Regions from separate parts of the Microbacterium sp. GW823-FHT02G05 genome, predicted to be linked through region 3. Evidence: riboswitches for the same ligand, from Rfam matches in the RefSeq annotation. Region 3 holds a riboswitch; each other region holds the start of a gene.
The links. A riboswitch is a leader RNA that binds a small molecule or an ion and turns the genes downstream of it on or off. The one in region 3 is predicted to bind thiamine pyrophosphate.
Positions count from the first base shown of each region.

Region 1 (7,559 bases), on a different contig from region 3:
GCGCCGTCGACACCCGCACCGAACTGCTGCTGCAGCACGCCATGGCGGCGCTGCGCGAAGGCCGCACCTCCTTCGTGATCGCGCACCGTCTGTCGACGATCCGCGACGCCGACCTCATCCTTGTGATGGAGCACGGTGACATCGTCGAGAAGGGCAACCACGAAGAGCTCATCGCCGCGAAGGGCGCCTACTGGCGTCTGTACCAGTCGCAGTTCGAGCAGGCATCCGACGTTGAAAACCCGCTCACGGAGTCGACACCGGTCCTGGTCGCGGGCGACGCGGTCGATGCCGAGCAGGTCGGGGTCGCCGCCTCTGAGGCGTCCCCATCTGGCGACAGGGGCGAGAGCCCAACCGGCGCCTGAGCCGTTCCGGCACACGCATACGACAGCGGGTCCGTCCCTTCGGGGGCGGACCCGCTGTCGTATGCGGCTACTGTGCGTCGATTCCCAGAAGCTCCAGCGGGTGGGTCAGGCGCCACCAGAAGGAGGGGCCATCGATGTCCTCCGCAAGCTCCGCCGCGACCGTCGTGTCATCGAGTGGGCCGGTGACCGTCAGTGAACCCGCATCCGCACCCTGCGTCCAGTCTTCTCCGAGCGCGTAAGAGCCTGCTGTCGAGGCGACCGCACCGTTCCACAGCACGACCCGGGCATCCTTCGCAGCGACCACGGGGACCTCCGCGCCCCACATCGTCCGCACCGTGCCCAGCACGTCGCCCTTCGTGACCGTCTGCGGCTGCGCCTTCAGGGCGGCCTCGACCTCGGTGAACAGTGAGCGGCTCGCGGTGACACGCTGCTCACCATCGGCCTGCCCGAGCACGGAGGCGTACACGCGTACGGTCGTCCCGCCGACCTCGATGTCCTTCGCGGACAGCAGGTTGTAGAGAATGTCCGGATCTTCGCCGATCGTGCCGGTCTTGACACCGATCACACCCGGATCCTCCAGTACGAGCTTGTTCGTGTTGGTCACGAGCCCCGCACCGGGGATATCCGCCTCCTTGGTCGCCACGATCTCCGCGATGACCGGGTTGCTCTCCGCGAGAGCGGCAAGCTGCAGGAGCGCGCGCGGCGTCGCTGTGTTGCCCCAGCCGATGCCGGAGGGGTTCTCCAGCTGGATATCCGTGACCCCGCGATCACGGAGCCATGCCGTTGCCGCGATCACGAACTCGGAATCGGAACCCCAGATGTCATCCGACAGGCGATCGGCGTAGTTGTTCGCCGACCCGAGCAGGATGCCCTGGAACAGCTGATACTGCGTGAGCGTCCCGTCAATCGGCACGTCGAGCGCCGACTGGTCATCACGCCGGTAGTCCCAGTGGACTTCGCTGTCATCGCTCGTGAACGCGAACGAGGTGCCCTGCTCACCCAGGCCGAGCGGCATGCGCTCCAGTGCGGCGAGAACCGTGACGACCTTGGTGATCGAGGCCATAGGCGCGGCTTCTTCCGTGGACGCCACGGCCGAAAGGCCCTCGATTCCCACAGCGGCGCTGCCGACGGCTGGCCACGTGATGGTCGCGAGTGCGGCGGCCTCGGGTGCGTAGGTCGCGGCGTCGATCGTCGGCGCCACCTCGTGCAGGGGCCAGAGCGCCATAGCGGAGGCGTAGACGATGCCGGTCGTTGCAAGCACGGCGAGCGGCGGCAGGACTCCCGATCGCAGGAACGAACGCCGCGGAGCCCCGGCGGTCAGCGCGGGGCCGGCGGCGGCACCGGTCAGGGGAGCCGGCGGGGTGGGCGTGGAGCCTGCGGCAACGGTGGCGACGTCGATCCAGCTGAGCGCGGGACGTCCGGTCGGGGCCGGGGCGGTTGCGGGTGGGCCCGCAGGTGCGAAGGTCGGCAGCTCTCCCGTCTGCTGCGCGCGCAGCGCGGCGCGGGTCCCGGGAGCATCGGCGCTGGCGGGAGCGTCCATGCGAGGCGCAGCTGCGGGGTCAGCCGCCGCCTCGGGAGTGTCGGTGGTCACCGTCCTAACGTAATGGACGCGTCCCTTGTGTCGTCTGCACGCGCGGTCTGCGACCGTGCACGGCGGGATATGATGACCTCAACACCACGGGAGTCCGGTGATCCGGGCTGAGAGGAAGCGAAAAGCGCTTCGACCGTCGAACCTGATCTGGGTCATGCCAGCGCAGGGAGGAGAAACAATGTCTACTGTCACGCCCACACGTCTCGGCCTTGGTCGTCCGGAACTCTGGCGCTGGCGCGTCGTCGACATCGTCGTCGCGAGCGTCATCGCGGTCGCCTGTGCGGTGATCTTCCTGCTCTGGAACGTCGGATACGAGGCGCCGAGCACCCTGCTCAAGCCGCTGCTGCCGGGCCTTCAGGGCCTGCTGGCCGGCCCATGGCTGATCGCCGGCGTGCTGGGTGGGCTCATCATCCGCAAGCCGGGCGCGGCGCTGTACACCGAGCTCGTCGCCGCGGTCATCTCGGCTCTGATCGGCAACCAGTGGGGGCCGCTGACGATCGTCTCGGGCGTCGTTCAGGGTCTCGGCGCCGAGCTGATCTTCCTCATCTTCCTGTACGGCGTATGGCGTCTGCCGGTCGCGATCCTCGCGGGTGCCGGTGCGGGACTCGCCTGTGGCATCAATGACCGCATCCTCTGGTACGCGGGTGCCGACACTCTGTTCACGACGGTCTACATCGCCTCGACCACGGTCTCCGGCGCCATCATCGCGGGCTTCGGGGCCTGGCTGATCGCGCGCGGTCTCGCGGCGACCGGCGCACTCAACCGCTTCGCCTCCGGGCGGGCGGCCACAGCCCGGGTCTGATCATGGGCGGTGCGGCGGCGCCGACCCCGGCCGCGCTCGAGGCGCAGGCCTGGGGGTGGCGCTATGCGACCCGGCATCGGTGGGCGCTCTGCGAGGTGACGCTGCGGATCGAACCGGGGGAGCGCGTGCTGCTGCTCGGCGCCTCAGGCTCGGGCAAGTCGACTCTCCTGCAGGGGCTGGGTGGTGTGCTCGGCGGCGCGGATGAAGGAGAGGAACTCGGCGCTCTGCTCGTCGACGGGGTGCCTGCCGCACAGGCCCACGGCCGGGTCGGCATGGTTCTGCAGGATCCGGACACGCAGACGATTCTGGAGCGCGTCGGCGACGACGTGGCGTTCGGATGCGAGAACCTGGGCGTCCCGCGAGACGAGATCTGGCCGCGGGTGGACGCTGCGCTCGACGCGGTCGGGCTCGACCTGCCGCTCGACCGGTCGACCGCCGCGCTGTCCGGAGGGCAGAAGCAGCGGCTTGCGCTCGCGGGAGTGCTGGCGATGCGCCCCGGTGCGATCCTGCTGGACGAGCCGACCGCGAACCTCGACCCGGACGGCGTCGCCGAGGTGCGCGATGCGGTCGCGGCGGCATTGGATGCCACGGGCGCGACGCTCGTCGTGATCGAGCATCGCATCGACGCCTGGCTGGATCTCGTCGATCGGGTGATCGTGCTCGGGACGGAAGGCGAGACGACGGTCGTGCACGCGGATGGCACGCCTGAGGCCGTGCTCGGCGCCCGAGGAGCAGAGCTCGCCGCTGCGGGAGTATGGGTGCCGGGGCATCCGCCCGCAGTTCCGCCCGCGCCCGCCGTGACGCCGGGGGAGGAGCTGCTGCGCACGCGCGACCTCGTCGTGGCGCGGCGGCGCGGTGTGCCGGTCGCAGGCCCCTTCGAGCTCACCGTGCGCGCGGGTGAGGCCATCGGGATCGTCGGCCGCAACGGAGCCGGGAAGTCGACGCTCGGTCTCACCCTGGCCGGTTTGATCGCACCGGAGAAGGGGCGGGTCGAGGCATCCGCGGTTCTTGCGGATGCTGCGAAGGGTGACCCGATCTCGTGGTCGTCACGTTCCCTGCTCACGCGCATCGGCACTGTGCTGCAGAGTCCGGAGCATCAGCTCCTCGCGCGCACGGTGCGTGACGAGCTTGCGGTCGGCCCGCGGGCGCTGGCCCTGCCCGAGGACGAAGTCAACACGCGCGTCGATGACCTCCTCGACCGTCTGCGGCTCACCGCGCTCGCTGCAGCGAATCCGTACACACTCTCCGGCGGCGAGAAGCGCCGACTCACGGTCGCCGCCGCGCTCGCGACGCGTCCTCGGGTGCTTGTGCTGGATGAACCGACGTTCGGGCAGGACGCGAAGACCTGGGCGGAACTCGTCGGCATCATCGCCCGTCTGCGTGACGACGGTGCCGCAGTCGTGGTGATCTCGCACGATGAGCAGGTGCTGCGTGCACTGCACGCGCGTCGGATTGAGGTGGGGGCATGACAGACCTGCTCTCGCGCGACACCGGCCGTGTGGTGCGCACCGGCCCGATCGCGCCGCGCAGCGCGCTCGCGAAGCTTGCGGCCGCGCTGCTCATCTCGGTGCCGCTCATCCTGTCGATCGATGTGCTCTCGGCGTCGGTCGCCCTGTTGCTGTCTGTGCCGCTGCTGCTGATGTCAGGTCTGCGCCCGCGTGAGTTCTGGCTGCGGACCGCCGTGCTCTGGATCGCTGCCCCCCTCAGTGCCGTGACGATCGCGCTGTACGGGGCAACGAGCGGCACGATCTACTTCGAGTGGCTCGTGATGCGCGTGAGCGAAGGATCTCTCACGCTCGCTGCGGCGACAGCCCTGCGCGTGCTGGCGATCGGCCTGCCTGCCGTCGTGCTGTTCGCCACCGTCGACCCCACCGACCTTGCCGACGATCTCGCTCAGCGTCTGCGCCTGCCTGCGCGATTCGTGATCGGCGCGCTCGCCGGACTGCGGATGCTCGGTCTCCTCGCCGACGACTGGCGGGCACTCGCGCTTGCTCGTCGCGCACGGGGCGTCGCAGACCAGGGGCGCATCCGCAGGGGCCTGGGCATGGCCTTCGCCCTCTTCGTCCTCGCTATCCGCCGTGGTTCATCGCTCGCGACCGCCATGGAGGCCCGCGGGTTCGGTGGGCACGGTCGACGCACATGGGCGCGTCCGTCTCGGTGGGATCGGGGCGACACGATCCTGCTCCTGGTCGCCGTGATGATCCCGACTGCTGCGCTCTCGGCGGCCGTCTTCTTCGGGACCTGGAACTTCATCCTGGGTCCGTCCGTCGCGGGATAGGCGACGGCGGGGCTTCAGAGGAGGCGGACGGCGTTCATGAGCTTGGTGGCCGCATTCTGCGCTTCGGTCACTCGTTGGGCGGCCATCGGCGCTGCGCCGTAGCCCGCTGCGGACTTCATGCTGATCAGGCGCTGGAGCGGGGCGGCGAGCGCCCGATCCGCGCGCTTCAAGAGAGCGACGGCATCGCTGTGGTTCGTCGAGTTCGAATACTCTCCCAGTCGCGCGCAGCAGATCGCGTCTGCCGCTGCGATGCCGGCATGAACGTAGAGCGTCACCAGAGTGTTCGGACTGGCCCCACCCAGGGTGTGCAGATCTCCCGCATCGTTCCAGAAGCCCTCGGCTTGTGCGATGCGCCCGGCGCGGTCGGACGCCGAGCACTCATTGGTTCGGGGAGCTTTAGGCGTCATTCATCGTTCCTTCGCGTAGCGCTCGTCGCAGCCAATCGACGTCTCCCGCGAAGACTATTCCCTGCTCAGCGATCTCGCGGAACAGCGGCGTCAGAGGTGTGGACAGCACATCCTGGTCTGTGACGTCGATGATGCGTGCATCATTTCCGGTCCACCGCGTCGCGTCTTCCGCGAGCTGTGCGACATCGGCACTCCATGCCTCGTCGGATGCACCCTCGGGGCGGACCAGGAAGATGTCGATGTCGCTGTCCTGCCGCATCTCATCGCGGGCGGCCGAGCCGAACAGCGCACCGAACACGGGCGGTATCGTCCACCCCGACACCTCCGCGCCGAGTCGTGCGACCAGTGCCGACTTGAGAGATGCGATCTGACGGATCGCCTCCGCTGCCAGATGGTCCTGGTTCAGCGAGAATGCGAGGGAGCGCCCGACACGGTGTGGATTCACGATGCCCTGCTGTGAGAGCCGGGCGAGCGAATTGCGGATGCCGACGGGCGATCGGTCGGGAATGAGCGTCTGCAACTGAGCGACGGTGAAGTGCGAATCAGCCCGCGCGAGCACGCTGAGCACGTCACCATCGACGGTCGAGGTGACGACACCGAACGGATGCTGCAATTGCATTACATAATTCTATACGCTCGTACAGAATTATGTATCTTGTTTGAGTCCGTCGACGTCTGCTCCCTGCGCGGCGCGACGGACGATCTCGCTGAGTCGGTCCCAGGCGGTGTCGTCGGGATCGATGAGCGCGTACGCCGTGGGCCACAGGCCGCTCGGATCGTCGAGGCTCGCCTGGGCGCTCACGCCGAAAGTGGAGTATCGCTCCTTGTCCATCTGCCCACTGCGGAAGAAGACGATGACCTTGCCGTCACGGGAGTAGCCGGGCTGCCCGTAGTACAGCTTCGGGGTCAGGTCCGGAGCGACGTCCGCGACGATCTTGTCCAGGCGTTCGGCCATCTGCCGGTCGCCCTCGGGCATGCTCGCGATCTTGGCGCGCTGTTCCTCCGCTTCGGCGGCGGCCTTCGCCGCCCCCTTCGCTCGTCGGGCGTCGGCCTTCAGCTCCGCGGCGCGGGTCTTCATCGCCGCACGTTCCTCTGCAGAGAACTTCCCGTCTGTCGATGCCATGTCAGTGGTCTCCCTTGTCGTGTGCGAACCACGCTAGCGAGCGGGATGCTGCGCTGCTTCTCGATTCCTGACCAGCCGGAGCGGATCGCTTCCGGCACAATGAGGGGGTGGGTGAGGCAGGGGATCGACGCGACATCAGGGTCATCCGCCGTGTGCGCGACCGGATCGATCGCGAGTTCGCCCAGCCGCTCAACGTGGAAGAGCTTGCACGCGGCGCCCTCATATCGGCCGGTCATCTCAGCCGGGAGTTCCGCCGTGTTTACGGGGAATCGCCCTATTCCTACCTGATGACGCGCCGGATCGAGCGGGCGATGACGCTGCTGCGGCGTGGAGACCTGTCTGTCACAGAGATCTGCTTCACAGTGGGGTTCTCCTCGCTCGGCACCTTCAGCTCGCGCTTCTCGCAGCTCGTCGGTGTCTCGCCCAGTGCGTATCGGGAGGACCGGTCTCGGTCCGTCGAAGGCATTCCGGCATGCCTGGCGAAGCAGATCACGAGACCGGTCAGGAATCGAGAAGCGGCCACCGCCGGAGCGTCCTAGCGTGGCGGGCATGGATATCTCGATTCACTACACGTTTCTTCCCCACACCGATGCTGAGGCCGCGCTCGGCTTCTATCGCGACCTCCTCGGCTTCGAGGTCCGCCAGGACGTCGGGTACGAGGGCATGCGCTGGATCACGGTCGGACCTGCCGGCAGCGCGACGTCGATCGTGCTGCATCCGCCGGCAGCAGACCCGGGAATCTCGGATGCGGAGCGCGAGACGATCCTGGATCTGATCGCCAAGGGCGTCTACGGGGCCGTCACGCTCGCGACCGACGATCTCGACGCGCTCTTCGAGAAGCTCGAGGCGGGTGGCGCGGACGTCGTGCAGGAACCCACCGACCAGGACTACGGCGTGCGGGACTGCGCGTTCCGTGATCCCTCCGGGAACCTGATCCGCGTGAATCAGCGCTGAACGGTCGTCAGCCGGCGTTCCACAGGTCGCGGTAGTACGCGA
Region 1 is NZ_JBXAJK010000001.1:1,082,827-1,090,385, forward strand. Features, by position in the region: gene AC1REM_RS05120 (ABC transporter ATP-binding protein) at 1-362, shown strand, start outside; gene AC1REM_RS05125 (D-alanyl-D-alanine carboxypeptidase family protein) at 430-1,953, opposite strand; TPP riboswitch at 2,030-2,139, shown strand; gene AC1REM_RS05130 (ECF transporter S component) at 2,132-2,755, shown strand; gene AC1REM_RS05135 (ABC transporter ATP-binding protein) at 2,758-4,224, shown strand; gene AC1REM_RS05140 (energy-coupling factor transporter transmembrane component T family protein) at 4,221-5,033, shown strand; gene AC1REM_RS05145 (hypothetical protein) at 5,048-5,440, opposite strand; gene AC1REM_RS05150 (nucleotidyltransferase family protein) at 5,430-6,059, opposite strand; gene AC1REM_RS05155 (DUF1801 domain-containing protein) at 6,087-6,563, opposite strand; gene AC1REM_RS05160 (helix-turn-helix transcriptional regulator) at 6,716-7,102, shown strand; gene AC1REM_RS05165 (VOC family protein) at 7,113-7,517, shown strand; gene AC1REM_RS05170 (phosphotransferase) at 7,525-7,559, opposite strand, start outside.
Region 1: another riboswitch for thiamine pyrophosphate. It lies ahead of AC1REM_RS05130 (ECF transporter S component); the one in region 3 lies ahead of thiO (glycine oxidase ThiO).

Region 2 (7,559 bases), 550 kb from region 3:
TGAAGGTCGACGGCGGGATGGTCGCGAACGATGAGCTCATGCAGTTCCAGGCCGACATGCTCGGCGTTCCGGTCGTGCGGCCGGTCGTCGCGGAGACGACGGCGCTCGGCGCGGCGTACGCGGCAGGCCTCGCGGTCGGCTTCTGGCGCGACCTTGAAGAACTGTCCGCCAATTGGCAGGAAGACCGACGCTGGGAGCCCCAGATGGATGCTGTCGAGCGCGACCGTCAGCTGCGCCTGTGGCGCAAGGCCGTCACGAAGTCGATGGACTGGGTCGACGAGGACGTTCGCTAGGTCTCATTCCTCGTCGAGCACGGCCAGAAAGGCTCGCGTCACCGTGCGCGCTGCGAGTTCTGGCCAGACCACGTACTCGATCCGCACAGGGCCGTCACTGACCGGAACCGTCACGACACCAGGCACCTTAGCCGCCACAGCATCTGCGACGAGGGAGACGGCGAGACCCGCAGCGACCAGTCCGAGCAGATGCTGCGCGCTGTCCATCTCAAAGGCCACGTCGCGGCGCAGGTCGGCGGCGGCGAAGGCGGCATCGCTCTGCGCTCTTCCCGACGTTCCCGCGGGGAAGTCGGCGAACACCGCATCGCTCAGGTCCGAGAGCGCAAGCTGTGCGCGAGTCGCGAGCGGGTGACCGGAGGGCAGCGCCGCGACCAGACGCTCCCGCCGCAATAGCCGCGAGGCGACACCTGCGGGCTCCACGTGCTCCCGAAGGCCCAAGAGCCCGACGTCCAGGTCACCCTGCCGCACAGCGCGGCTGATCTCGTCACTGTTGCCCACCTGGAGCTGCACGCGGGCGTGCGGATGCGCATCACGGAAACGCACGAGCACCCGTGGCACATCCACAGCCACGACCGTCGGGATGACACCGAGGCGAAGTGTTCCCGTCACGCGTCCGGCGACGGCCGTCGCATCCTCCACCGCCTTCTCCACGGCAGCCAGCGCCACACGTGCCGACGAGACGAATGCCTCCCCTGACTCCGTGAGGCGCACGCTCCTGCTCGTCCGCGCGAAGAGCCGTTGGCCGATCGTCCGCTCGAGTGCCGCGATCTGGTGGCTGAGCGCCGACTGCGTGACGTGACAGCGTTCGGCGGCCCGGGTGAAGCTCCCCGTCTCTGCGACCTCAACGACGTATCTCATTTGCTGCAGTTCCACAGATACATGATCTCTCTTCATGAAAAAGATGACAACAATGCTTTGGACTCATCACCAATCGACGGCGAGGCTGAACATATGAATCGCGCCTCCACGATCGCTCTCACCGCGCTCGCCCCGATCACCTGGGGCACCACGTACCTTGTGACCACGGAGATGCTTCCGGCGGGACATCCGCTCTTCGCCGCGCTTATCCGTGCACTGCCTGCGGGCCTCATCGCGCTCGCGATCGGCCGCGCACTGCCACAGGGCACGTGGTGGTTTCGGGCCGCAGTCCTCGGCATCCTGAACATCGGAGCCTTCTTCCCCCTGCTCTTTCTCGCAGCGGAGAGGCTCCCGGGCGGCGCCGCGGCGGCCGTGGCCGGCGTGCAGCCCCTGATTCTTCTGGCACTGGGAGCGCTCGTGCTGCAGGATCGCCCCCGCATCACCGCGGTGATCGCCGCAGCCGCAGGAACGACCGGCGTCGCCCTCATCGTGCTCGGTCCGGCCTCGCGCCTTGACGCGCTCGGCGTCGTCGCCGCGATCGCGGGCGTCGGCGCGACGGCCGCAGGCATCATCCTCACGAAGAAGTGGGGACGACCGCCGCGCGTCGGTGCTGTCGCCTACGCGGGGTGGCAGCTCACGGCGGGAGGGTTGCTTCTGCTCCCGCTGACGCTGGGTTTGGAGGGTGTGCCGCAGACGATCGACACCCCTGCCGTCGTCGGCTACGTATGGCTCGCCGCCGTCGGCGGATTCGCCTCGTACACGCTCTGGTTCCGCGGCATCCAGCTGCTCCCGGTCGTCATACCCGGGCTGCTCGTGCTTCTCTCGCCCATCGTCGCCACCCTGCTGGGTGTCTTCGTCGCGGGTGAGTCCTTCACCGTCATTCAGGGCGTGGGGCTGGCACTCGTCGCCGCAGCACTCGTCGCCGGACCGGTCGTGGTGCGGCGATCATCCGCACAAGCGGCGCTGGTCGCCGCACACTCCTGAGTCAGTTCTTCCCGAAGAGCTTCTGGATCTCGGCGAGATCCGCTTCACTCGGAACCTTGGCTCCACCGAGACCGAATCCCGACCCGGTTGGCGTGGAGGCCGCTGCGATACCGGAGTTCTCCGCAGCGCGCTTCGCGGGATTGCCCGAGCGGGACGCACCCTTGCTCTTCGCCCCCTTCTTTCCGCGCTTCGCCGAGGCACCGGGGCGCCCCATTCCGGGCATCGGGCCCATACCGGGGATGTTGGGGGTGCCGCCGCGGGCGACCGTCTTCATCATCTTCGCGGCCTGCTCGAAGCGGGCGACGAGCTGATTGACGTCGGTGACGGTCATGCCCGATCCGCGGGCGATGCGCAGGCGACGCGAACCGTTGAGAACCTTGGGGTTGCGGCGCTCCCCCGGCGTCATCGAGCGGATGATCGCCTCGGTGCGGTCGATCTCCCGCTCGTCGAAGTCGTCGAGCTGCTGCTTCATCTGCCCCATGCCCGGGAGCATCCCGAGCATCTTCTTCATGGAGCCCATCTTCTTGAGCTGCTGCATCTGCTCAAGGAAGTCTTCCAGCGTGAACGTCTCGGTCGCGAGCTTCTCGGCGAGCTTCTCCGCCTCGGCCTCGTCGAAGGCACTCTGCGCCTGCTCGATGAGGGTGAGGATGTCACCGAGGTCGAGGATGCGGCTCGCCATGCGGTCGGGGTGGAAGGGCTCGAGGTCGCCGAGGCCTTCACCGGTGGAGGCGAAGATGATCGGGCGGCCGGTAACGGATGCGACCGAGAGCGCGGCACCACCGCGCGCGTCGCCGTCGAGCTTCGACAGGACGACACCCGTGAAGTCGACGCCCTCCTGGAAGGCCTTCGCCGTGTTGACGGCATCCTGACCGATCATCGCGTCGATGACGAAGAGGACCTCGTCTGGCTGCACGGCGGCCCGGATGTCAGCGGCCTGCTTCATGAGCTCGGCGTCGACACCGAGGCGACCGGCGGTGTCGATGATGACGACGTCGTGCTGGTGGCGACGGGCGTGCTCGACGCCGTCACGGGAGACCTTGACGGGATCGCCGATGCCGTTGCCGGGCTCGGGCGCATAGATCGTAGCGCCCGCCTGCTCCGCAACGACCTGCAGCTGGTTCACGGCGTTCGGACGCTGGAGGTCAGCGGCGATGAGGAGCGGGGTGTGCCCCTCGCCCTCGAGCTGCTTCGCGAGCTTTCCAGCGAACGTCGTCTTACCGGATCCCTGGAGACCGGCGAGCATGATGACCGTCGGCGGAGTCTTCGAGAACTCCAGACGGCGCTGCTCGCCGCCGAGGATCGAGATGAGTTCTTCGTTGACGATCTGCACGACCTGCTGGGCCGGGTTCAGAGCCTTGTTGACCTCATCGCCGAGCGCGCGCTCGCGCACCTTCGCGGTGAAGTCCTTGACGACGGCGAGCGCGACGTCAGCGTCGAGCAGCGCACGACGGATCTCGCGGACGGTGCCGTCGACGTCAGCCGGGGTGAGCTTGCCCTTCGTGCGCAGGTTGCGGAAGGTCTCGGTAAGCCGATCGGAAAGCGTGCCAAAGGTAGCCATGGTGCTTCTGATTCTAGAGGAGCATTCGGCCGGTCACGGAGTCCGGCCACGACCCGACGCCGTGCTAGCGTGCCTGTGACCACACGGGGGCCCACGCATGGGCTGAGATCGGGCTGACGCGGCCTGCGACCGTCGAACCTGTCCGGGTAATGCCGGCGAAGGAAGTGAGCCTCATATGAGCATGTCTGTTGCGTCCCGTTCTCTGTCTTATGTCGCGGATGTGGAGTACGGCATCCGCGTTCCGGTGACGGAGATCGCCCTGGAGGATTCGCCCGGCGGTGACCCCAACGCTCCCGTGCAGGTGTACCGCACCGCGGGCGCCGGAAGTGACCCACTGGTCGGTCTGCCGCGGCTCCGGGCCGAGTGGATCGAAGAGCGCGGCGACACCGAGACCTACACGGGTCGCGAGCGCACGCTGCTCGACGACGGTCGCGCGGCGGTCCGGCGCGGCAGTGCGTCGGAGGAATGGCAGGGAGAGCGCCCCGTACCGCGGCGTGGCCGGGAGGGCAGACGTGTCACCCAGATGCACTACGCCCGCCGGGGGCTGATCACTCCAGAGATGCGCTTCGTCGCTCTGCGGGAGGGCTGCGATGTCGAACTCGTGCGCGGCGAGATCGCGGCGGGCCGCGCCATCCTGCCGAACAACATCAACCACCCCGAGTCCGAACCGATGATCATCGGCAAGGCATTCCTCGTGAAGATCAATGCGAACATCGGCAACTCCGCCGTCACGAGTTCGATCGCAGAAGAGGTCGACAAGCTGCAGTGGGCGACCCAGTGGGGCGCGGACACCGTCATGGATCTCTCGACGGGCGATGACATCCACACGACACGCGAGTGGATCATCCGCAACTCCCCCGTACCGATCGGCACGGTGCCGATCTACCAGGCGCTCGAGAAGGTGGACGGCCAGGCGCACAAGCTCACGTGGGAGATCTTCCGCGACACCGTGATCGAGCAGTGCGAGCAGGGCGTCGACTACATGACGATCCACGCCGGTGTCCTGCTGCGTTACGTGCCTCTGACGGCAGATCGTGTCACCGGAATCGTCTCGCGCGGCGGCTCGATCATGGCCGGATGGTGCCTCGCACATCACCAGGAGAACTTCCTCTACACGCATTTCGACGAGCTGTGCGAGATCTTCGCGCGCTACGACGTCGCCTTCTCGCTCGGGGACGGGCTGCGCCCCGGATCCGTCGCGGACGCGAACGATGCCGCCCAGTTCGCAGAGCTGGACACGCTCGCCGAACTGACGGCCCGCGCGTGGGAGTACGACGTGCAGGTCATGGTCGAGGGCCCGGGGCACGTGCCGTTTCACCTCGTGCGGGAGAACGTCGAGCGTCAGCAGGAGCTCTGCAAAGGCGCTCCCTTCTACACGCTCGGACCGCTCGTCACCGATGTCGCCCCGGGCTACGACCACATCACCTCCGCGATCGGCGCGACGGAGATCGCCCGCTACGGCACCGCGATGCTCTGCTATGTCACCCCGAAGGAACATCTCGGGCTGCCGAACAAGGACGATGTGAAGACGGGCGTGATCACGTACAAGATCGCCGCCCATGCCGCAGACCTCGCGAAGGGACATCCGGGAGCGCAGGAGCGCGACGACGCGCTCTCCAAGGCGCGCTTCGAGTTCCGCTGGCGCGACCAGTTCGCGCTCTCTCTCGACCCGGACACCGCGGAGGCGTTCCACGACGAGACCCTGCCTGCAGAGCCTGCGAAGACCGCGCACTTCTGCTCGATGTGCGGGCCGAAGTTCTGCTCGATGCGCATCAGCCAGGACATCCGCAAGGAGTTCGGCTCGGCCGCCGATCAGGCGACGATCGCCGCCCGCGAGGGCATGCAGGAGAAGAGCCGTGAGTTCCGCGCCACCGGCGCCCAGGTGTATCTCCCGACCCCGGTCGTGCGCTAGCCCGCTGCATGGCTGATCCGCGCCGAGAGGACGGCGGCGCGGGTCAGCCCCAGGGAAGATCGTGAATGCTTCTCAGGGCTTCATCGAACTGGGCTTCCAGCGACGCGTGCCCGGCCCCGCGCTCTGCCCAGACCCGCAGGGAGGAGAGGACGGCCGCGGCGATCGCGGCTCCGAGGATGTCGGCGCGAATCTCTCCGATGCCCGAGGTGCGTGCGGCGGCCGAAACGGCCGAGGCGATGCGCGCGTGGCGCAGGCCGGTGTCACGCAGCAGCTCGTCGTCCAATCCCATGGCGGCCGCGTTACCGAGCGCGAGGGTCAGCGGATCAGGGGCGAGGTCCTTGAGCACCGGTTCGAGTGCGGCGCGGACACTCGGACCGTCAGCATCCGCCCCCAACGCATGCAGAGCGGCCAACGCGATGTCGATGCGGGCATCGAGACCCGACCACAGCACATCGCTCTTGCTGGCGAAGTAGTTGAAGAAACTGGAGCGGCTGACGCCGGCACGCTGGGTGATGTCGGCGACGGAGGTCGCGTCGTAGCCCTGCTCCAGGAAAAGCTCACAGGCCGCCTCAGCCAGCGTCTCGCGTGAGGAGGCGCGGGGTCGCCCCGTTCGTGCGTTCGTCATACCGCTAACGTACTGCGCCTACGTCGACCCCCGCGCTCGTAGATGTATTCTTAGACGCGGTTCAACAATTCCATCCCTAAGGAGCGCGCATGCTCGACATCGTCACCGCTGGCCTGGCCCCGCACTTCGTGCCGTACCTCGATGGGTGGGCCCTGCAGCGAGATGTGCACGCGCAGGTTGTCGCCGGGACTCGGCCCGACACCCTTCTCCTCCTCGAGCACGAAGCCGTCTACACGGCAGGCAAGCGCACCGAGTCGCACGAGCGTCCACAGGACGGCACACCGGTCGTCGACGTCGACCGCGGCGGAAAGATCACCTGGCATGGCCCAGGTCAGCTCGTGGGCTACCCGATCGTGCGGTTGCCCGAACCCGTCGATGTGGTCGCGCACGTGCGACGTCTGGAGCGGATCCTCATCGACGTCCTGGCTCCTCTCGGCGTCGATGGCTACCAGGTCGACGGGCGCAGCGGCGTGTGGGTGCGTCGACCGCTCTCTGAAGACAAGGTCGCGGCGATCGGCGTGCGTGTGCAGCGCGGTGTCACGATGCACGGCTTCGCCCTGAACTGCAACAACACCCTCGCCGGGTTCCGCGGGATCATCCCGTGCGGCATCACAGATGCCGGGGTCACGACGGTCAGCGAGATCATCGGCGCAGATCTCTCGCCGGCAGATGTCGCAGATGCGGTGTCGTCGGCCTTCGCGACCGCCTACGCGACCGAGGTGGCAGCATGAGCGGATGCGGCACCCCCGTGGCATCCGGGTCCTCCCCCGCCACTGCACCCAACGGACGCAAGCTCCTTCGACTGGAGATCCGCAACGCGGAGACGCCGATCGAGCGCAAGCCCGAATGGATTCGCACGAAGGCGAAAATGGGGCCCGAGTACACGGCACTCCACTCGCTCGTCAAGGATGAGGGGCTCCACACGGTCTGCCAGGAAGCCGGCTGCCCCAACATCTACGAGTGCTGGGAAGATCGCGAGGCCACGTTCCTCATCGGCGGCTCCCAGTGCACCCGCCGCTGCGACTTCTGCCAGATCGACACCGGCAAGCCCGCAGACTATGACACGGATGAACCCCGCCGCGTGGCCGAGAGTGTGACCCGCATGGGCCTGAGGTACGCCACGGTGACCTGCGTCGCGCGCGACGATCTCCCCGACGGCGGTGCCTGGCTGAATGCCGAGACCGTGCGCCAGATCCACGCACAGAACCCGAACACGGGTGTCGAACTGCTCGCCACCGACTTCAACGGAGATCCTGCTCTGCTTGACATCGTCTTCGAGGCCCGACCTGAGGTGTTCGCGCACAACGTCGAGACCGTTCCCCGCGTGTT
Region 2 is NZ_JBXAJK010000002.1:552,119-559,677, forward strand. Features, by position in the region: gene glpK (glycerol kinase GlpK) at 1-293, shown strand, start outside; gene AC1REM_RS12625 (LysR family transcriptional regulator) at 297-1,166, opposite strand; gene AC1REM_RS12630 (EamA family transporter) at 1,245-2,135, shown strand; gene ffh (signal recognition particle protein) at 2,137-3,693, opposite strand; TPP riboswitch at 3,767-3,874, shown strand; gene thiC (phosphomethylpyrimidine synthase ThiC) at 3,875-5,605, shown strand; gene AC1REM_RS12645 (TetR/AcrR family transcriptional regulator) at 5,649-6,230, opposite strand; gene lipB (lipoyl(octanoyl) transferase LipB) at 6,320-6,961, shown strand; gene lipA (lipoyl synthase) at 6,958-7,559, shown strand, end outside.
Region 2: another riboswitch for thiamine pyrophosphate. It lies ahead of thiC (phosphomethylpyrimidine synthase ThiC); the one in region 3 lies ahead of thiO (glycine oxidase ThiO).

Region 3 (7,559 bases):
GATGACCCCCATCATCGAGATCGTGATGTTCGTCGTCGGCACGCTCATCCTGCTGGTGTCGAGGCCCAAGGTCGGCGAGATCCCGACGATGTCGGTGTTCAAAGCCGGAATGGTCTCGGCCATCGCGCTCTTCGGCCTCGCCTGGCTGACCGACACCTTCCTCGGAGCCCACACCGAGCTGATCGCGTCGAGCGTCGGCGGATGGGTGAGCGCCGCGCCGTGGATCTTCGCGCTCGGTGTCTTCCTCGTCTGCGTGCTGACGACGAGTCAGTCGACGGCGACGAGAACGATCGTGCCCATCGGCCTTGCGGCGGGCATTCCACTCGGTCTGCTCTCGGGCATGTGGGCGGGGGCGTTCGCCGGCATCTACCTGCTGCCGACCAACGGCTCGCAGATCGCCGCAGCGAACTTCGACACCTCGGGAACGACGAAGCTCGGCACGAAGCTCGTCGACCACTCGTTCTTCATCCCCACACTCGTGCTGGCGGTCGCGACGATCGGTGCCGGCGCACTCTTCGGACTGCTCTGGGGCGGATGATCCGCCAGGCGTGATCAGCTCGCGCGGTACAGGTCCCAGCTGCGTTTGCAGGCCTGCGCGATCTCATCGACGTGCGTCGGGTCTTCTGCGATCCAGTCGGTGCCGGGCTCATGCAGGACGGCTGTGGCAGCATCGCCCAGAAGGAACTCGCGGAGGAACTCGGCCTGCACGGCGTCGAGTTGCGCGCCCGTGTGCGCCGCGTCCGCCGCGACCTCGCGGAACCGCGCCCCCGCGGCGAGGATCTCCTGGCTGCCGAGGTAGGGCTTGTTGAGGGCGACATCGTCGGCCTGAGACACCCGGAAGCCCGCACGGTGGGCCTCCGCGAGCGCTCGCAGACGCGCAGCATCCATGGTCGGCGGGTCCGCGGGGTCGCGGCTCTCGCCGCGAGATCCGCCGCGGTTGGAGAGTGCGACGACACGGGGGAGGCGGTCCTTCTCGGCCCGAGGCACCGACACCGCGCCTTCCCGCGTCGTCGTCGTATTCATCGTGTCGTGGAAGGAGAGTCGTGTGAAGGAAGAGCCCGTGCGCAGCGCGCGCTCCAGCATCCGCTCGCTGAGTGCGTCGCGCACCCGCTCGTACACGCCGAGACCGCGTTCTCCGACCTCGACGAACGTGGAGACCAATCGGTGGAGGGCGTCCTCGTCTTCCGGCACCTCGAGGATCGGGAAGAACGAGAACGTCACGGGGCGGATGGCATCCACACCGCTCAGATCCACCTTCTGCCATGCCCCCGCGGCGCGCGTGCGCTCGATGGCCGTCGCCAGATCGCCAGCGATGTCCGCGGGCCGTGCCCTGTTCGGGTCGCGGACGAGGCGCGGGTGCGGGTTGACGACCGCCACGACGCGGGGATCGATCGCCGCCCAACGTCGGACGATCGCTGCGGTGGCGACGTCGGTGAAGTCGTACTGCAGACGACGCGTCAGCGCGGGAGAGAGGAAGGGGGCCAGCTCTTCGGGGATCGCCGCACCGGCGTGCGGGGCACTGATCAGGACGTCGGCCTCGGCGAGCGCCTGCTCGAGAGAGCGCCGTTCAGGATCGGCGTAGGCCGTGATCTCCTCGGGGGTGAAGGTGTGTCCTGCCGGAATCAGGTCGAGGGCGCTCATGCGCACATGCTACTGATGAGCGCCGTGGAACGGCAGGGGTAGGTGCGCAGTTCAGACAGTGGCCTCAATACCCGTGATGCGCGCGTTCTCATCGAAACGCACGGTCGCGGATGCCGTGGCATCGGAGATGACCGCGCCGGTGAACGCCTCGTCCGTCCACTGCAGGTTCCAGCCGGCGAGGCGGGCCAGGTTCCACAGAGCCGTGCGCGGGTCGCTCAGGGGCACGGAGGCGATGACGCGAGGCAGCGCGATCATGGCGTCGGCGACGGTGAGGGCGGGCAGCGGTGCATCGAGGAGAAACACCGCACGGGTGCCGCCCTCGACAGGCGCCGAGAAGTAGGGGGCGCGACCCGTGAGCTCGACCGCGGCGCCGGCGACGGTGTGCGCGGCCTGCGCGATCCAGTCATCCAGCTCACCCTCGATGCTCTCGGGGAAGGGGACCTCGGCGGTTGTCAGAGTGACGTTCTGCACCGCAGCGCCCGCGTCGCGCAGCTGCGTGGCGACCGTGGCATCCGCGCCGTTCGGCTGCGCCCATGCCCAGCGCAGGGTGTGCGGCTCCGGGGCGATCGTCGCGATGAGGTGCGCGCCGACGACGACCGGATGCTCCGGCGTGGCGTGCGGAGTGAAGGTGATCGTTCCTGCGGTGAGGTCGGCGTCCCAACGGTGCGCGTTGCCTCCGATCGCATCGAGAAGCGCCTCCTGACGCAGTGCGGAGTACAGCGCGGCACGGTCGGCGAGAGGTGCGAGATCTGCGAAGCTCATGACCTCAGTGTCGTCGGCGAAGCTATGAAACGCCAGGGATGATCGCCGGTCATCGCGCCGCGAGAGCGCCGTCTGCGCGGCCCATCCGCCAGACGCTGGGCACCAGCAGCGTGGACAGGGCGACGACCGCGTACACGATGGCGGAGGCGACGAGAAGTGTTCCGGCGTCGACATGCGTGATGAGCCAGCCGAACGCGAGCGTGCCGATCGGGATCGCGACGAAGCTGCCGAGCATGTCGTAGCTCGACACCCGCGACAGCTTCTCGACGGGCACGTTCTCCATCATCGCGACGCTCCAGCCGGTGCCGAAGACCTCCATCCCCGCGCCGGCGAGGAACGCCGCGATCGCGACGAGAACGACGGCGGGATGCACCCCGAGCATGGTGAGCGGCAGCGCGAACGCGGCCATGCCGATCATTCCCCAGCGCAGCGGGCGTCGCAGCGGAAGCCACATCAGCAGGAGTGTCATGACGAGAACGCCGGCGCCCTCGGCGCTCACGACCCATCCCCACCCGGCGATGCCCAACAGGGGGTCGTTGTTGGCGATGAAAGGTCCTGCGACACCCCACGCGCCGGCGTGGATCGCGTTCATGATCATGAATGCGAGAACGACCGTCCACAGCCAGGGGCGCATCCAGAACTCCCGCCAGCCGGTGCGCAGGTCGGCCAGCATGGTCGCCTTCTCGCCCTGCGCGGGAGGCGGGAGCTTCACCATGGCGAGGATGGGGATCGCGGCGAGCCATCCCGCCGCCTGCACCACCATCGCCCACGCCGGACCCGCGGTCGCAACGAGCACCCCGGCGATCGCGGGCCCGCCGATCGTGACGGCAGAGCGCACGAACGAGAGCATCGCATTGGCCTGCTGCAGGTGTGCCGGCGTCGTCAGCTGGGGGATGATGCCCTGCATCGCGGGGAGCACGAACGCGGAGGACGCACCGTTGACGGCTGCCAAAAGTGCGATGAGGGGAACGGTCGCTGTGCCGGTGAACAGCAGCACGGCGACCGTGCCGATGGACAGGATGTCGAAGACGTAGCAGGCCTGGATGATCAGCGCCCGCGGGAGGCGGTCGGCGACGACGCCGCCGATGAGCAGAAAGACGATGTTGCTGATCGTGAACGCGGCCAGCACTCCTGCCAGCGACGTCGCTTCGTTGTCGATCTGCAAGACCGCGAAGGCGAGTGCGATGGACGACATCGAGCCGGTGACCATCGTGATCGTGCGAGCGAGGAAGAACCAGCGGAATCCGCGATCCTGCATCGCAGCAAGGCCGCGCATCAGTAGGGGCTCCTTGCGTGCGGCATCCGCTCATCCTTTCACGGGTCCTCCGGCGGCGCGAAAGGGGAGCGGGTACGGCGCTCAGTCGAGCTGCGTGCGCAGCGCCCGTGCGGCGGCTGTGGGGTCGTCTGCTTCCGTGACCGCGCGGACGACGACGACTCGGGAGGCACCGGCGTCGATGACCTCGCTGAGCCGAGGGCCTGCGGCGATGCCGCCGATCGCGAACCACGGCTTCGTGGTCTTCGAGTCCGCGACCGCCTGAAGCGGATCGAGCCCGACGGCTGCCCGACCCGGCTTCGTCGGGGTCTCCCAGATCGGACCCGTGCAGAAGTAGTCGAGATCGGCGTCGGCGTCAGCCTCGGCGGCCTGTGCGGCCGAATGCGTCGAACGGCCGATGATCACGTCGGGACCCAGCAGGGCGCGTGCCTGCGTGGTGGTCAGATCGCCCTGGCCGACGTGGAAGACGTCGGCACCGACGAGGGCAGCGACATCGGCACGGTCGTTGACGGCGAAGAGCTTGCCGTGGCGCCGTGCGACGCGAGCGAGCACCTGCAGTGCTTCGATCTCGGCGCGGGCCTCCAGACCCTTGTCGCGCAGTTGGATGATGTCGACGCCGCCCGCATACGCCGCGTCGAGGAAGGATTCGAGATCGCCCGTCTCGGTACGAGCAGTCGTGCAGACGTAGAGACGCGCATCGTCGAGGAGCGCACGGCGGTGTGCGCGGACATCGCCGGACGCCGAGGGTGCGAAGGATGAAGCAGGCATACGCCCTAGAGTAGAGGGGTCCGCGGGAGCCCAGGAGAGGGCTGAGAGGGCCACGTGCCGACCGCTGAACCTGAAACGGATCATGCCGTCGTAGGAAAGGGCACGCAATGCGCATCGTTGTGATCGGCGCCGGAGTCGTCGGCTTGGCGACGGCCTTCGAGCTGCGGGAGCGAGGGCACGATGCGATCATCCTCGATCCCGACCCTGCGGGTGGAGCGAGCCGTGCAGCCGCGGGTATGCTCGCGGCGGTCACAGAGACCGAGTGGGCACAGGACGGGCTGCATCCGCTGATGCGGGATGCTGCAGACGCCTATCCCGATTTCGTCGCACGGCTGACGGCAGCGGGCGGCGACGCCGTGGGATATCGGGAAACGGCGACCCTTGCGGTGGCGGTGGACGCAGCCGACCGCGAGACCCTGACGCGGCTGGCGGTTCTGCAACAGCAGGGCGGTGCGGTCGTGGACCGGATGACGGGTTCGCGGGCGCGGGAGCGGGAACCCTCTCTCGGCCCGGCGGTGTCCGCCGCGATGGGGATCGCCGCCGACCATCAGGTCGATCCGCGGCGGATTGCGGCGTCGTTCCTGCGGGTGCTGGGCGCGGGCGTGCGCCGCGAGCGGGCTGTGCGTGTCTCGACGGACGCCCCGAACGGAGGGGAGCCGGCGCCCCGGTGGGTGCATCTCGCCTCCGGTGATGCTGTCCCCGCCGACGTCGTGATCGCAGCGACGGGCCTGGGTCAGGTGGAGGGCGTTCCCGCGCTGCCGGTGCGCCCTGTCTGGGGAGACATTCTTCGGTTGCGTGTGCCCGAGGCGCTGCGCCCCCTGCTGACGCACACGGTGCGCGCGCTCGTCCGCGGGCGCTCCGTCTATCTCGTTCCCCGAGAGGACGGAACCCTCGTCGTCGGCGCCTCAGTTCGCGAAGGCGGCGTCGCGGGCGTGCAGGCGGGAGGCGTGCTGGCGCTGCTGCGCGACTCCCAGACCGTGGTGCCCGGCATCGAAGAGTGCGAGGTCATCGAGATGATGGCGCGCCCACGGCCGGGGAGCCCGGATGCGACGCCGCTGATCGGCGTCGTCGAGCGCGGCCTCATCGTCGCGAACGGATTCGACCGTCACGGTGTGCTGCTCGCGCCGCTCGGCGCCCGGCTCGTCGCGGACCTCGTAGAGGGGCGCGCCATCGATCCGACCGTCGCCGCAGCCGTGCACCCCTCGCGTTTTCGCCCCGCGAACCCCCGTCCGGCACTTCCCGATCTCACCCCACCCGCGGTCGCCGTGCTCGACGGCGCCGGAATGAAAGGCTGACGATGACGACAACCCAGACCGTGCGCGTGAACGGCCAGGAGCAGGCGATGGCCGCAGACGCCTCCCTGCTCGACCTCGTGCGCTCCATGACCGGTCACGAACTGCGTGCTGACGGTTCCCGTGCAGACGGCGGACGACTGGGCGTTGCCGCCGCGGTCGGCGGCACCGTCGTGCCTCGTGGCCGCTGGGGGGCGCAGGCGCTCGCCGCGGGCGACGAGGTCGAGATCGTCACGGCTGTGCAGGGTGGCTGAGATGGCGACCGCTGTGGCACCCGCAGACATCTTCACCGTCGCTGGGGAGAGCTTTGATTCCCGGCTCATCATGGGCACGGGCGGTGCGTCGAGCCTCGCCCTTCTGGAGGCGGCGCTTGTGGCATCCGCCACCGAGATCACGACGGTCGCGATCCGCCGGTTCTCACCCGAAGGACGCGATTCGGTCTTCGCGATGCTGGAACGGCTGGGCGTGCGCGCGCTGCCGAACACCGCCGGGTGTTACACGGCCCGTGACGCGGTGCTCACGGCGCAGCTCGCACGCGACGCGCTCGAGACCGACTGGGTCAAGCTCGAGGTCATCGCCGACGAGGAGACCCTGCTGCCCGAACCGGTCGAACTGTTCCGGGCGACGGAGGAGCTCGTCGCGGACGGCTTCCGTGTGTTCGCCTACACGAACGACGACCCGGCGCTTGCAAAGCGCCTCGAAGATGTCGGCGTCGCCGCAGTCATGCCCGCGGGGTCGCCGATCGGCAGCGGGCTCGGCATCCTGAACCCGCACAACATCGAGACGATCGTGGCGCGCGCGTCGGTGCCGGTCGTGCTCGACGCGGGCGTCGGAACGGCATCGGATGCGGCGCTCGCCATGGAGCTCGGCGTCGACGCCGTCCTGCTGGCCAGTGCGGTCACCCGCGCGCAGGATCCGATCGCGATGGCGCGCGCGATGAAGGCCGGGGTTGAGGCGGGACGCCTGGCACGTGCTGCCGGCCGCATCCCGAAGCGTCCGCTCGCTCTCGCATCCTCGGCGGCCGATGGACTCATCGCCGCCCGTCCCTCGGAGGCTGATCTGTGACGCTCCCTCCGCTCGTCGCGCCCGGTGCGGTGCTGTCACCCGAGCGCGCTGCCAGGTTCGCCCGGCACCTGCCGCTACCGGGCATCGGGGCGGAGGGGCAACGCCGCATCGCGAGCGCTCGGGTTCTCGTGATCGGCGCCGGAGGTCTCGGCGCACCCGTGCTTCAGTACCTGGCCGCCGCCGGGGTCGGGCACATCACGGTGATGGATGACGACCGGGTCGAACGGACGAACCTGCAGCGGCAGGTGCTGCACGGAGAGGCCGATCTGGGAACGCCCAAGGCAGAGTCCGCGCGACGCGCGATCGGGGCGTTGGATCCGCAGGTTCACGTCACCGCCCATGTCGAGCGGCTCCGCCCAGACAACGCGCTCGCCCTCTTCCGTGCGCATGATCTCGTGCTGGACGGCGCCGACAACTTCGCCACCCGCTATCTCGTGAACGATGCCGCCGAGCTCACCGGCACGCCGGTCGTCTGGGGGAGCATCCTCCGGTTCGCCGCGCAGCTGAGCGTCTTCTGGCCCGGACGAGGGCCGATGCTGCGTGACCTGCATCCCGACATCCCCGATGAGGACGCGATCGCCGATTGCGCGACGGGCGGGGTTTTCGGTGCGCTCTGCGGTGTCGTCGGCTCTGCTATGGCCGTCGAAGCACTCAAGCTGATCTGCGGGGTGGGGGAGCCGCTCGTCGGACGCCTGGCGCGCTACGACGCGCTGGCCGGACGTTGGAGCGAACTGCGCTTCGGGATCGATCCTGATCGT
Region 3 is NZ_JBXAJK010000002.1:1,106,291-1,113,849, reverse strand. Features, by position in the region: gene AC1REM_RS15280 (anaerobic C4-dicarboxylate transporter) at 1-538, shown strand, start outside; gene AC1REM_RS15275 (N-formylglutamate amidohydrolase) at 553-1,641, opposite strand; gene AC1REM_RS15270 (DUF6882 domain-containing protein) at 1,693-2,403, opposite strand; gene AC1REM_RS15265 (MFS transporter) at 2,453-3,679, opposite strand; gene thiE (thiamine phosphate synthase) at 3,761-4,444, opposite strand; TPP riboswitch at 4,457-4,559, shown strand; gene thiO (glycine oxidase ThiO) at 4,552-5,739, shown strand; gene thiS (sulfur carrier protein ThiS) at 5,742-5,990, shown strand; gene AC1REM_RS15245 (thiazole synthase) at 5,992-6,801, shown strand; gene AC1REM_RS15240 (ThiF family adenylyltransferase) at 6,798-7,559, shown strand, end outside.

Region 4 (7,559 bases), on a different contig from region 3:
CCGCGGCTACGCGTTCTCGCTTCGCGGCATCGCCCGCGAGTACTCGCACGCCACGGGCGCGGAGTTCCGTGACCCCGCCGCGCGTGACTTCGCGGAGCTGGCGCCGGGCGCGGGTTTCGCGATCGTCGTCGACGATCAGCGGCCGATCCGCGGACGCGTGGGTGCGAGCGAGTTCGTCGCGCGGGCCGTCCGCGGCGTCGACCCTTCTCGACCGACTCCGCCATGGATGGTCGCACGTCTGACGCTTGCGGGCATGCGCTCGCTCGGAGTGCTGATCGACATCACCAACTACGTGATGCTGGAGCTCGGCAACCCCGTGCACGGCTACGACCTCGACAAGCTCTCCGGTGGCATCACGGTGCGTCGGGCGGCCTCGGGCGAGAAGATCGAGACTCTGGACGGCCAGGTGCGCACCCTGCACGTCGAGGACCTTCTCATCACGGACGAGTCCGGACCGATCGGCATCGCCGGTGTCATGGGCGGTGCGACGACCGAGATGACCGAGACGACGCGCAACGTGCTCATCGAGGCGGCGACCTTCGACCCGACCACGATCGCCCGCTCGGCGCGCCGTCACAAGCTGCCCAGCGAGGCGTCGAAGCGCTTCGAGCGCGGCGTCGACCCGCTCATTCCGTTCGTGGCCGCACGGCGCGTCGCCGATCTCATGGTCGAGTTCGCAGGCGGAACCCTGGACGAGCTCGGCGGCGCCGTGTTCGCGGAGGTCTTCATCGAGGGCATCCACCTGGCCTCCGGCTTCGTCGCAGGGCTCATCGGCGTCGACTACACGGCTGACGAGATCGTCGGGGCGCTGGAGACGATCGGCGCCGAGGTCACGGAGGAAGACGGCACCGGCTGGCACGTCATTCCGCCGAGCTGGCGACCGGATCTCACCGACAAGTGGACGCTCGCAGAAGAGGTCGCGCGCATCCACGGCCTCGACCGGATTCCTTCGGTGCTGCCGACACCGTCGGGCGGGCGCGGACTCACGCTCCTCCAGCAGGGGCGCCGACGTGTCGCGGACGCTCTGGCCGCGGCAGGCTTCGTCGAGACGCCGGCCTTCCCGTTCACGACCGACACGAGCAACGACCTGCACGGTTCGGCATCAGGGGAGCACCTGCCCAGCATCCGCCTGGCCAACGCTCTCGACGGCCAGGCCCCGTTCCTCCGGCGTTCGCTGATTCCGGGACTGCTGACGACCGCGCACCGCAACATCTCGCGCGGCATGGTCGACCTGGCGATCTTCGAGACCGGCACCGTCTTCCTTCCGGAACCCGGTGTGCAGTACGGCACCGCTGAGGTGCCGCCGCTCGGCGCACGGCCGTCGGATGAGGTGCTCGCGCAGCTGAACGCCTCGATCCCGCCGCAGCACCGCCACGTCGCCGTGCTGTTGACCGGCAACATCACCCCGCGACAGCCGGGTCGTGCGGCCGAGGCCGCAGGCCTGGCCGATGCCCTCGACGCGGTGCGAGTGATCGCCACCGCAGCGGGTGTCGACATCGACGTCGTGCAGGGCGAGCGCGCGGCGCTCCACCCGGGACGCACCGGCGTGCTGAGCGTGCGCGGTGAGGAGATCGGCTACGTGGGCGAGCTGCACCCGACGGTCGCCGCGGATGCAGACCTCCCTGCCCGGGCCGTCGTGCTCGAGTTGGATCTCGATCGCGTGCTGACCCTCGCCGGTGAGCGTGTCGTCGTCGAATCGCTCTCGACGTATCCTGCGGCGACGCAGGATGTCTCGCTCGTTGTGCCCGCGACGGTGCCCGCGGCCGACGTTCGCGCTGCTCTCGTCGAGGGAGCCGGCGCGTTGCTGGAATCGGTGCGTCTGGTCGACGACTACCGCGGTGAGGGCGTGCCGGCGGACGCGAAGAGCCTGAGCTTCGCCCTGCGCTTCCGTGCATCGGATCGCACGCTCACGGCGGCAGAGGCGTCAGAGGCGAAGCTCGCCGGTGTCGCCGTCGCGGCCGAGCGCTTCGGCGCCACGCTGCGCGAGTAGGTCGCGGAAGAACTGTGGAAGGCGGGCAGCCCGAGAGGGGGGCGTGCCCGCCTTTCCCGTGCGCCCACAGCGAACCCGCTTCCCTTGTGGGGCGGATGCTGATGGCATGGCGTCATGACGGACGTTCTCATCCTCGGCGGAACCGGATGGCTGTCGGGTCGCGTCGCCGCGGGGTGGGTGACGGCGGGCGCAGCGGTGACGTGTCTGGCGCGGGGCGCACGTCCGGTACCCGCCGGTGCCACGCTCATGCAGGCCGATCGTGACGATCCGGATGCCTATGCGGGGGTCGCCGGGCGAGAGTGGGACGAGGTGGTCGACATCTCCTCGCAGGCGTCGCACGTGGCGGCTGCCGTGCAGGCTCTCGGTGAGCGGGCGGCGCATTGGACGTACGTGTCGAGTGCCTCGGTGTACAGCGATGACGAGACGATCGGGGCGGATGAGTCGGCTCCGAGACATGCGCCTGCGCGCCCCGGAGACGAGTATGAGTACGGTGCGCAGAAGGTCGCCGCGGAGGATGCCGTCGCAGCGCTCGGAGACCGGGCGCTGATCGTGCGCCCCGGCCTCGTCGTCGGCGCGGGGGATCCGAGCGACCGGTTCGGATACTGGTCGGCGGCTTTCTCGCGCGCCGGTGCTGGCCCGGTCCTGCAGCCGGAGACGGACGGGCGCCGCGCACAGTTGATCGATGTCGAGGATCTCGCCCGCTACATCGTGGATACTCGTCACTCCGGTGTGGTCAACGCGATGGGGGATGTCCTGCCGTTGGGGGGCCTTCTCGCTCGCATCCGGACGATCGCCGGCCACACGGGTGACATCGTGACGGCACCGGACGAATGGCTGGTCGCCCGCGACGTGCAGTACTGGATGGGCGCCCGCTCGCTTCCGCTGTGGCTGCCGGCGGACATGCCGGGGTTCATGGCGCGCTCGAACACGCGCTTCACGCAGACCGGCGGCGTGCTGTCGCCGCTGGAGGTGACGATCGACCGTGTGCGTGCGGACGAGGAGGCGCGCGGCATCGATCGTGAGCGCCGGGCTGGGCTGACACGCGTCGACGAGAGGGAGCTTCTGCAGCGGATAGACTGCCCGCAGTGACACGGGGTGCCGCGCCATCGCGGCTGAGAACAGACCCGTCGAACCTGATCTAGTTCGTGCTAGCGAAGGGATGTCGCAATGAGCGATCGTCTGCGTGTGCCATCATCCGTCTCTGCCGCCCGCACGGGCGCGCCGTTCATTCCGCGAGTGCTCAGCATCGCGGGCAGCGATCCGTCCGGTGGGGCCGGGATCCAGGCCGATCTGAAATCCATCTCTGCCAACGGCGGATTCGGGATGGCCGCGCTGACCGCCCTGACCGCCCAGAACACGCAGGGGGTGCGCGATGTGCATGTGCCTCCGGTGTCGTTCCTCCGTGCGCAGCTGGAGGCGCTCGCCGAAGACATCCAGATCGATGCGGTCAAGATCGGGATGCTCGCTAACGAGGACGTCATCGTCGAGGTGGCGCGCTGGCTGGTGGAGGTGCGCCCCGGGGTCGTCGTGATCGATCCGGTCATGGTCGCCACGAGTGGGGACCGCCTGCTGGACCCTGCGGCGGAGGATGCGTTGCGCAGACTGCTGCCACTCGCGCACCTGGTGACGCCGAACCTGCGCGAGCTCGCAGTGCTGACCGGCCGAGAGATCGGTGAGGAGTGGGATGCGGCGCTGGATGCGGCGGAGCAGCTGTCGCTCGATCTCGGCACCGCCGTGCTCGTCAAAGGCGGGCACCTTGCCGGCGCCCACACTCCCGATGCCCTGGTCGATGCTGCTCGTGCGCTCCGGCAGGAGTTTCCCGGGGCGCGCATCGACACCACGCACACGCACGGGACCGGATGCTCTCTGTCATCGGCGCTGGCCACGCGTCGCGCGTCCGGCGAGGACTGGCCGACCGCCGTGGCCTCCGCGCGTACGTGGCTGCGGGAGTCTCTGGAAGCGGCAGACGAGCTGCAGGTCGGGAGGGGAAGCGGACCCGTTCATCACTTTGCGGGCCTGTGGGCGCGGGGGAGCGTGATGACGCGCCCCCAGGCCGAGCAGCTGGCCTCCGACTGGTGGGAGATCATCCGACCGATTCGTGACGGCATCGACGAGCTGCCCTTCATCCGTGCACTCGCGGACGGCACGCTCGCGCACGCGCCGTTCGTGTTCTACCTCGCACAGGACGCGCTCTACCTCCGGGAGTACGCCCGCGTGCTCGCGGAGGCGGCGCGCCTGGCCCCGACATCTGAGGAGCAGGCGTTCTGGGCGGGATCCGCACAGGGCGCGATCGCCGGGGAACTTGAGCTGCACGCGTCCTGGCTCACCCCCGCGCAGGGCATCACTGCCGAGACATTCGCCGCCGCGCAGGCTCCGGCAACCACCGCCTACCTCGACCACCTCCGTGCCACCGCGTTCGACGGCGACTACGCCGTGCTGATCGCCGCACTCCTGCCCTGCTTCTGGCTGTACTCCGATCTGGGGGAGCGCCTGCACGCGGGGGCTTTCGGCGAGTACGCGCGCGATCCGGAGCATCCCTACGCTTCCTGGCTCGCGACCTATGCCGACCCCGCGTTTGCAGAGTCCACCCAGCAGGCGGTCGCCTTCGTCGGGCGGGCCGCAGGATCCGCGAGCCCTGAGGTGCGAGAGCGGATGCTGCGCGCGTTCACCGCCGCGTCGCAGCACGAGCTCGCCTTCTTCGCTGCACCGCTCCCCGTCGCACTGTGACGGCGAGATGACGGTGTGATTTGCGCAGGCCGGGCGCGGCGCGTTATCGTCGCGGCATGCGCTCGGCCTCTCACACCGCTTCGACACTCGTCTCGAGTGTCGCTGGTGCGCGCCGACGTCAGGGCGGACGCCGACTCTAGGCGACCCCTGCGCTCCTGCCTTCGGCGGGATGAGTGCCGGTGTCGCCGCCCCGGTCCCTCCAGCTCCGACCGTTAAGGTAGATACATGACGTATTCCGTCGCCGTCTCCGGCGCATCCGGCTATGCGGGTGGCGAGATTCTTCGCTTGCTCGCTGGCCACCCCGACATCGAGATCCGCACAGTGACCGCGCATTCCAATGCCGGCCAGCCGCTCATCGAGCACCAGCCGCACCTGCGTTCGCTCGCACATCTCACGCTGCAGGACACGACGCCCGCGATCCTCGCCGGTCACGACATCGTGTTCCTCGCGCTGCCGCACGGCCAGTCCGGCCAGTACACCGACGCGCTCGGCGACACTCCGCTCGTCATCGACGCAGGAGCCGATCATCGCCTCACCTCGCAGGACGCGTGGGACGCCTTCTACGGCGGCGCATTCCACGAACCCTGGTCCTACGGCGTTCCGGAGCTTCTCGTCGACGGGACCAAACAGCGCTCCCACCTTGTCGGGGCGCGGCGCATCGCCGCTCCCGGATGCAACGCCTCGACGGTGAGCCTCAGCCTTGCGCCGGGCGTCGCCGCCGGCGTCATCGATCCGTCCGACATCGTGGCGGTCCTCGCCGTGGGTCCCTCCGGAGCGGGCAAGAGCGCGAAGACGAACCTGCTCGCGAGCGAGATCCTCGGTTCCGCGAACCCCTACGCGGTCGGCGGCACCCACCGCCACATCCCCGAGATCCGGCAGGCGCTCGCTGCGGCATCCGGCGTCGCCGACGATCGCATCCGGATCTCCTTCACTCCGGTTCTCGTGCCGATGTCGCGCGGAATCCTCGCGACCGTCACGGCACCGATCGTCGAGGGAATGAGCGACGTGCAGATCCGCGCGGCGTGGCAGGACGCCTACGGCGATGAGGCCTTCGTGCAGCTGCTGCCCGAAGGGCACTTCCCGCGCACGGCTGACGTGCTCGGCGCGAACACGGCCCTGATGGGCCTCGCGATCGACCGTGCGGCGAACCGTGTCACGGTCGTCACCGCGGTCGACAACCTCGTCAAGGGCACCGCGGGCGCGGCCGTCCAATCCATGAACATCGCGTTGGGTCTTCCCGAGGGCACCGCGCTCAGCACGAACGGAGTAGCCCCGTGAGCGTCACCGCCCCGCAGGGATTCGAAGCGGCCGGAGTCGCCGCAGGCCTCAAATCGACCGGCAGGCCCGACGTCGCCGTCGTCGTGAATCGAGGACCGCGGAAGGTCGGTGCCGCCGTGTTCACGAGCAACCGCGCCAAGGCCAACCCGATCCTGTGGTCGCAGCAGGTCGTCGCCGATCGCGTCGTCGAGGCCGTCGTCCTGAACTCCGGGGGAGCGAACTGCTTCACCGGCGAGTTCGGTTTCCAGACGACGCATCAGACGGCGGAGAAGGCTGCGGAGCTGCTGGGCATCAGCGCCGGCGACGTCGTGGTCTGCTCCACCGGGCTGATCGGCGTCGGCGACGAGACGTTCCGCGCCAATGTGCTGGCCGGCGTCGAGGCCGGCATCGCGGCGCTCAGCGCGGACGGCGGACAGAGCGCGGCCGAGGCGATCATGACGACCGATTCCGTCTCCAAGACGGCCGTGGTGCAGGGCGACGGCTGGACGATCGGCGGCATGGCGAAGGGAGCGGGCATGCTCGCACCGGGGCTCGCCACGATGCTCGTCGTGATCACGACCGACGCCGACCTCGAGGCTTCCGAGGCGGATGCACTGTTGCGTCGCGCGACGGGCGTGACGTTCGATCGCCTCGATTCGGACGGCTGCATGTCGACGAACGACCAGGTCACCCTCCTCGCGAACGGCGCATCGGGTGTCCGTCCCGATCTCGACGAGTTCGCGGCAGCGCTCACCGGGCTGAGCCAGGAGCTGGCACAGAAGCTGCAGGGCGATGCCGAGGGCGCCAGCCATGACATCACGATCGAGGTCCGCGGCGCTGCGAGCGAAGAGGACGCTGTCGAGGTCGGCCGCTCCGTCGCTCGCAACAACCTCTTCAAGGCCGCCATCTTCGGCAACGACCCCAACTGGGGCCGGGTGCTCGCCGCGATCGGCACGACCCGTGCCGATTTCGACCCCTACAACGTCGATGTCTTCATGAACGGCGTGCGCGTCTGCACGGCAGGCGGGCCCGATCGCCCGCGCGAGGAGGTCGACCTGACCCCGCGCGCGACGCACCTCGTCATCGACCTGCTGGTCGGCGAGGCGACCGCCACGATCCTCACCAACGACCTCACACACGACTACGTTCACGAGAACAGCGCATACGCCTCATGACCGACATCCAGGACACTCCCGCCGGAGTCGCCGCCGAGAAGGCGACGACCCTCATCGAGTCGCTGCCGTGGCTGAAGAAGTTCCGCGACCAGATCGTCGTCGTCAAGTACGGCGGCAACGCGATGGTCTCGGACGAGCTTCAGGACGCGTTCGCGCAGGACATCGCCTACCTCCGCTACGTCGGAGTGCAGCCGGTCGTCGTGCACGGCGGCGGCCCGCAGATCTCGAACATGCTGGACCGCCTCGCGATCCCCAGTGAGTTCAAGGGTGGCTACCGTGTCACGAACACCGAGGCCATCAGCGTGGTGCGGATGGTGCTGACCGGACAGGTCAACCCGCAGCTGGTCGGCAAGATCAACTCGCACGGCCCGATCGCCACGGGGCTCAGCGGCGAGGACGCCGGCCTCTTC
Region 4 is NZ_JBXAJK010000001.1:2,015,268-2,022,826, forward strand. Features, by position in the region: gene pheT (phenylalanine--tRNA ligase subunit beta) at 1-1,990, shown strand, start outside; gene AC1REM_RS09850 (NAD-dependent epimerase/dehydratase family protein) at 2,105-3,079, shown strand; TPP riboswitch at 3,072-3,167, shown strand; gene AC1REM_RS09855 (bifunctional hydroxymethylpyrimidine kinase/phosphomethylpyrimidine kinase) at 3,158-4,717, shown strand; gene argC (N-acetyl-gamma-glutamyl-phosphate reductase) at 4,943-5,995, shown strand; gene argJ (bifunctional glutamate N-acetyltransferase/amino-acid acetyltransferase ArgJ) at 5,992-7,149, shown strand; gene argB (acetylglutamate kinase) at 7,146-7,559, shown strand, end outside.
Region 4: another riboswitch for thiamine pyrophosphate. It lies ahead of AC1REM_RS09855 (bifunctional hydroxymethylpyrimidine kinase/phosphomethylpyrimidine kinase); the one in region 3 lies ahead of thiO (glycine oxidase ThiO).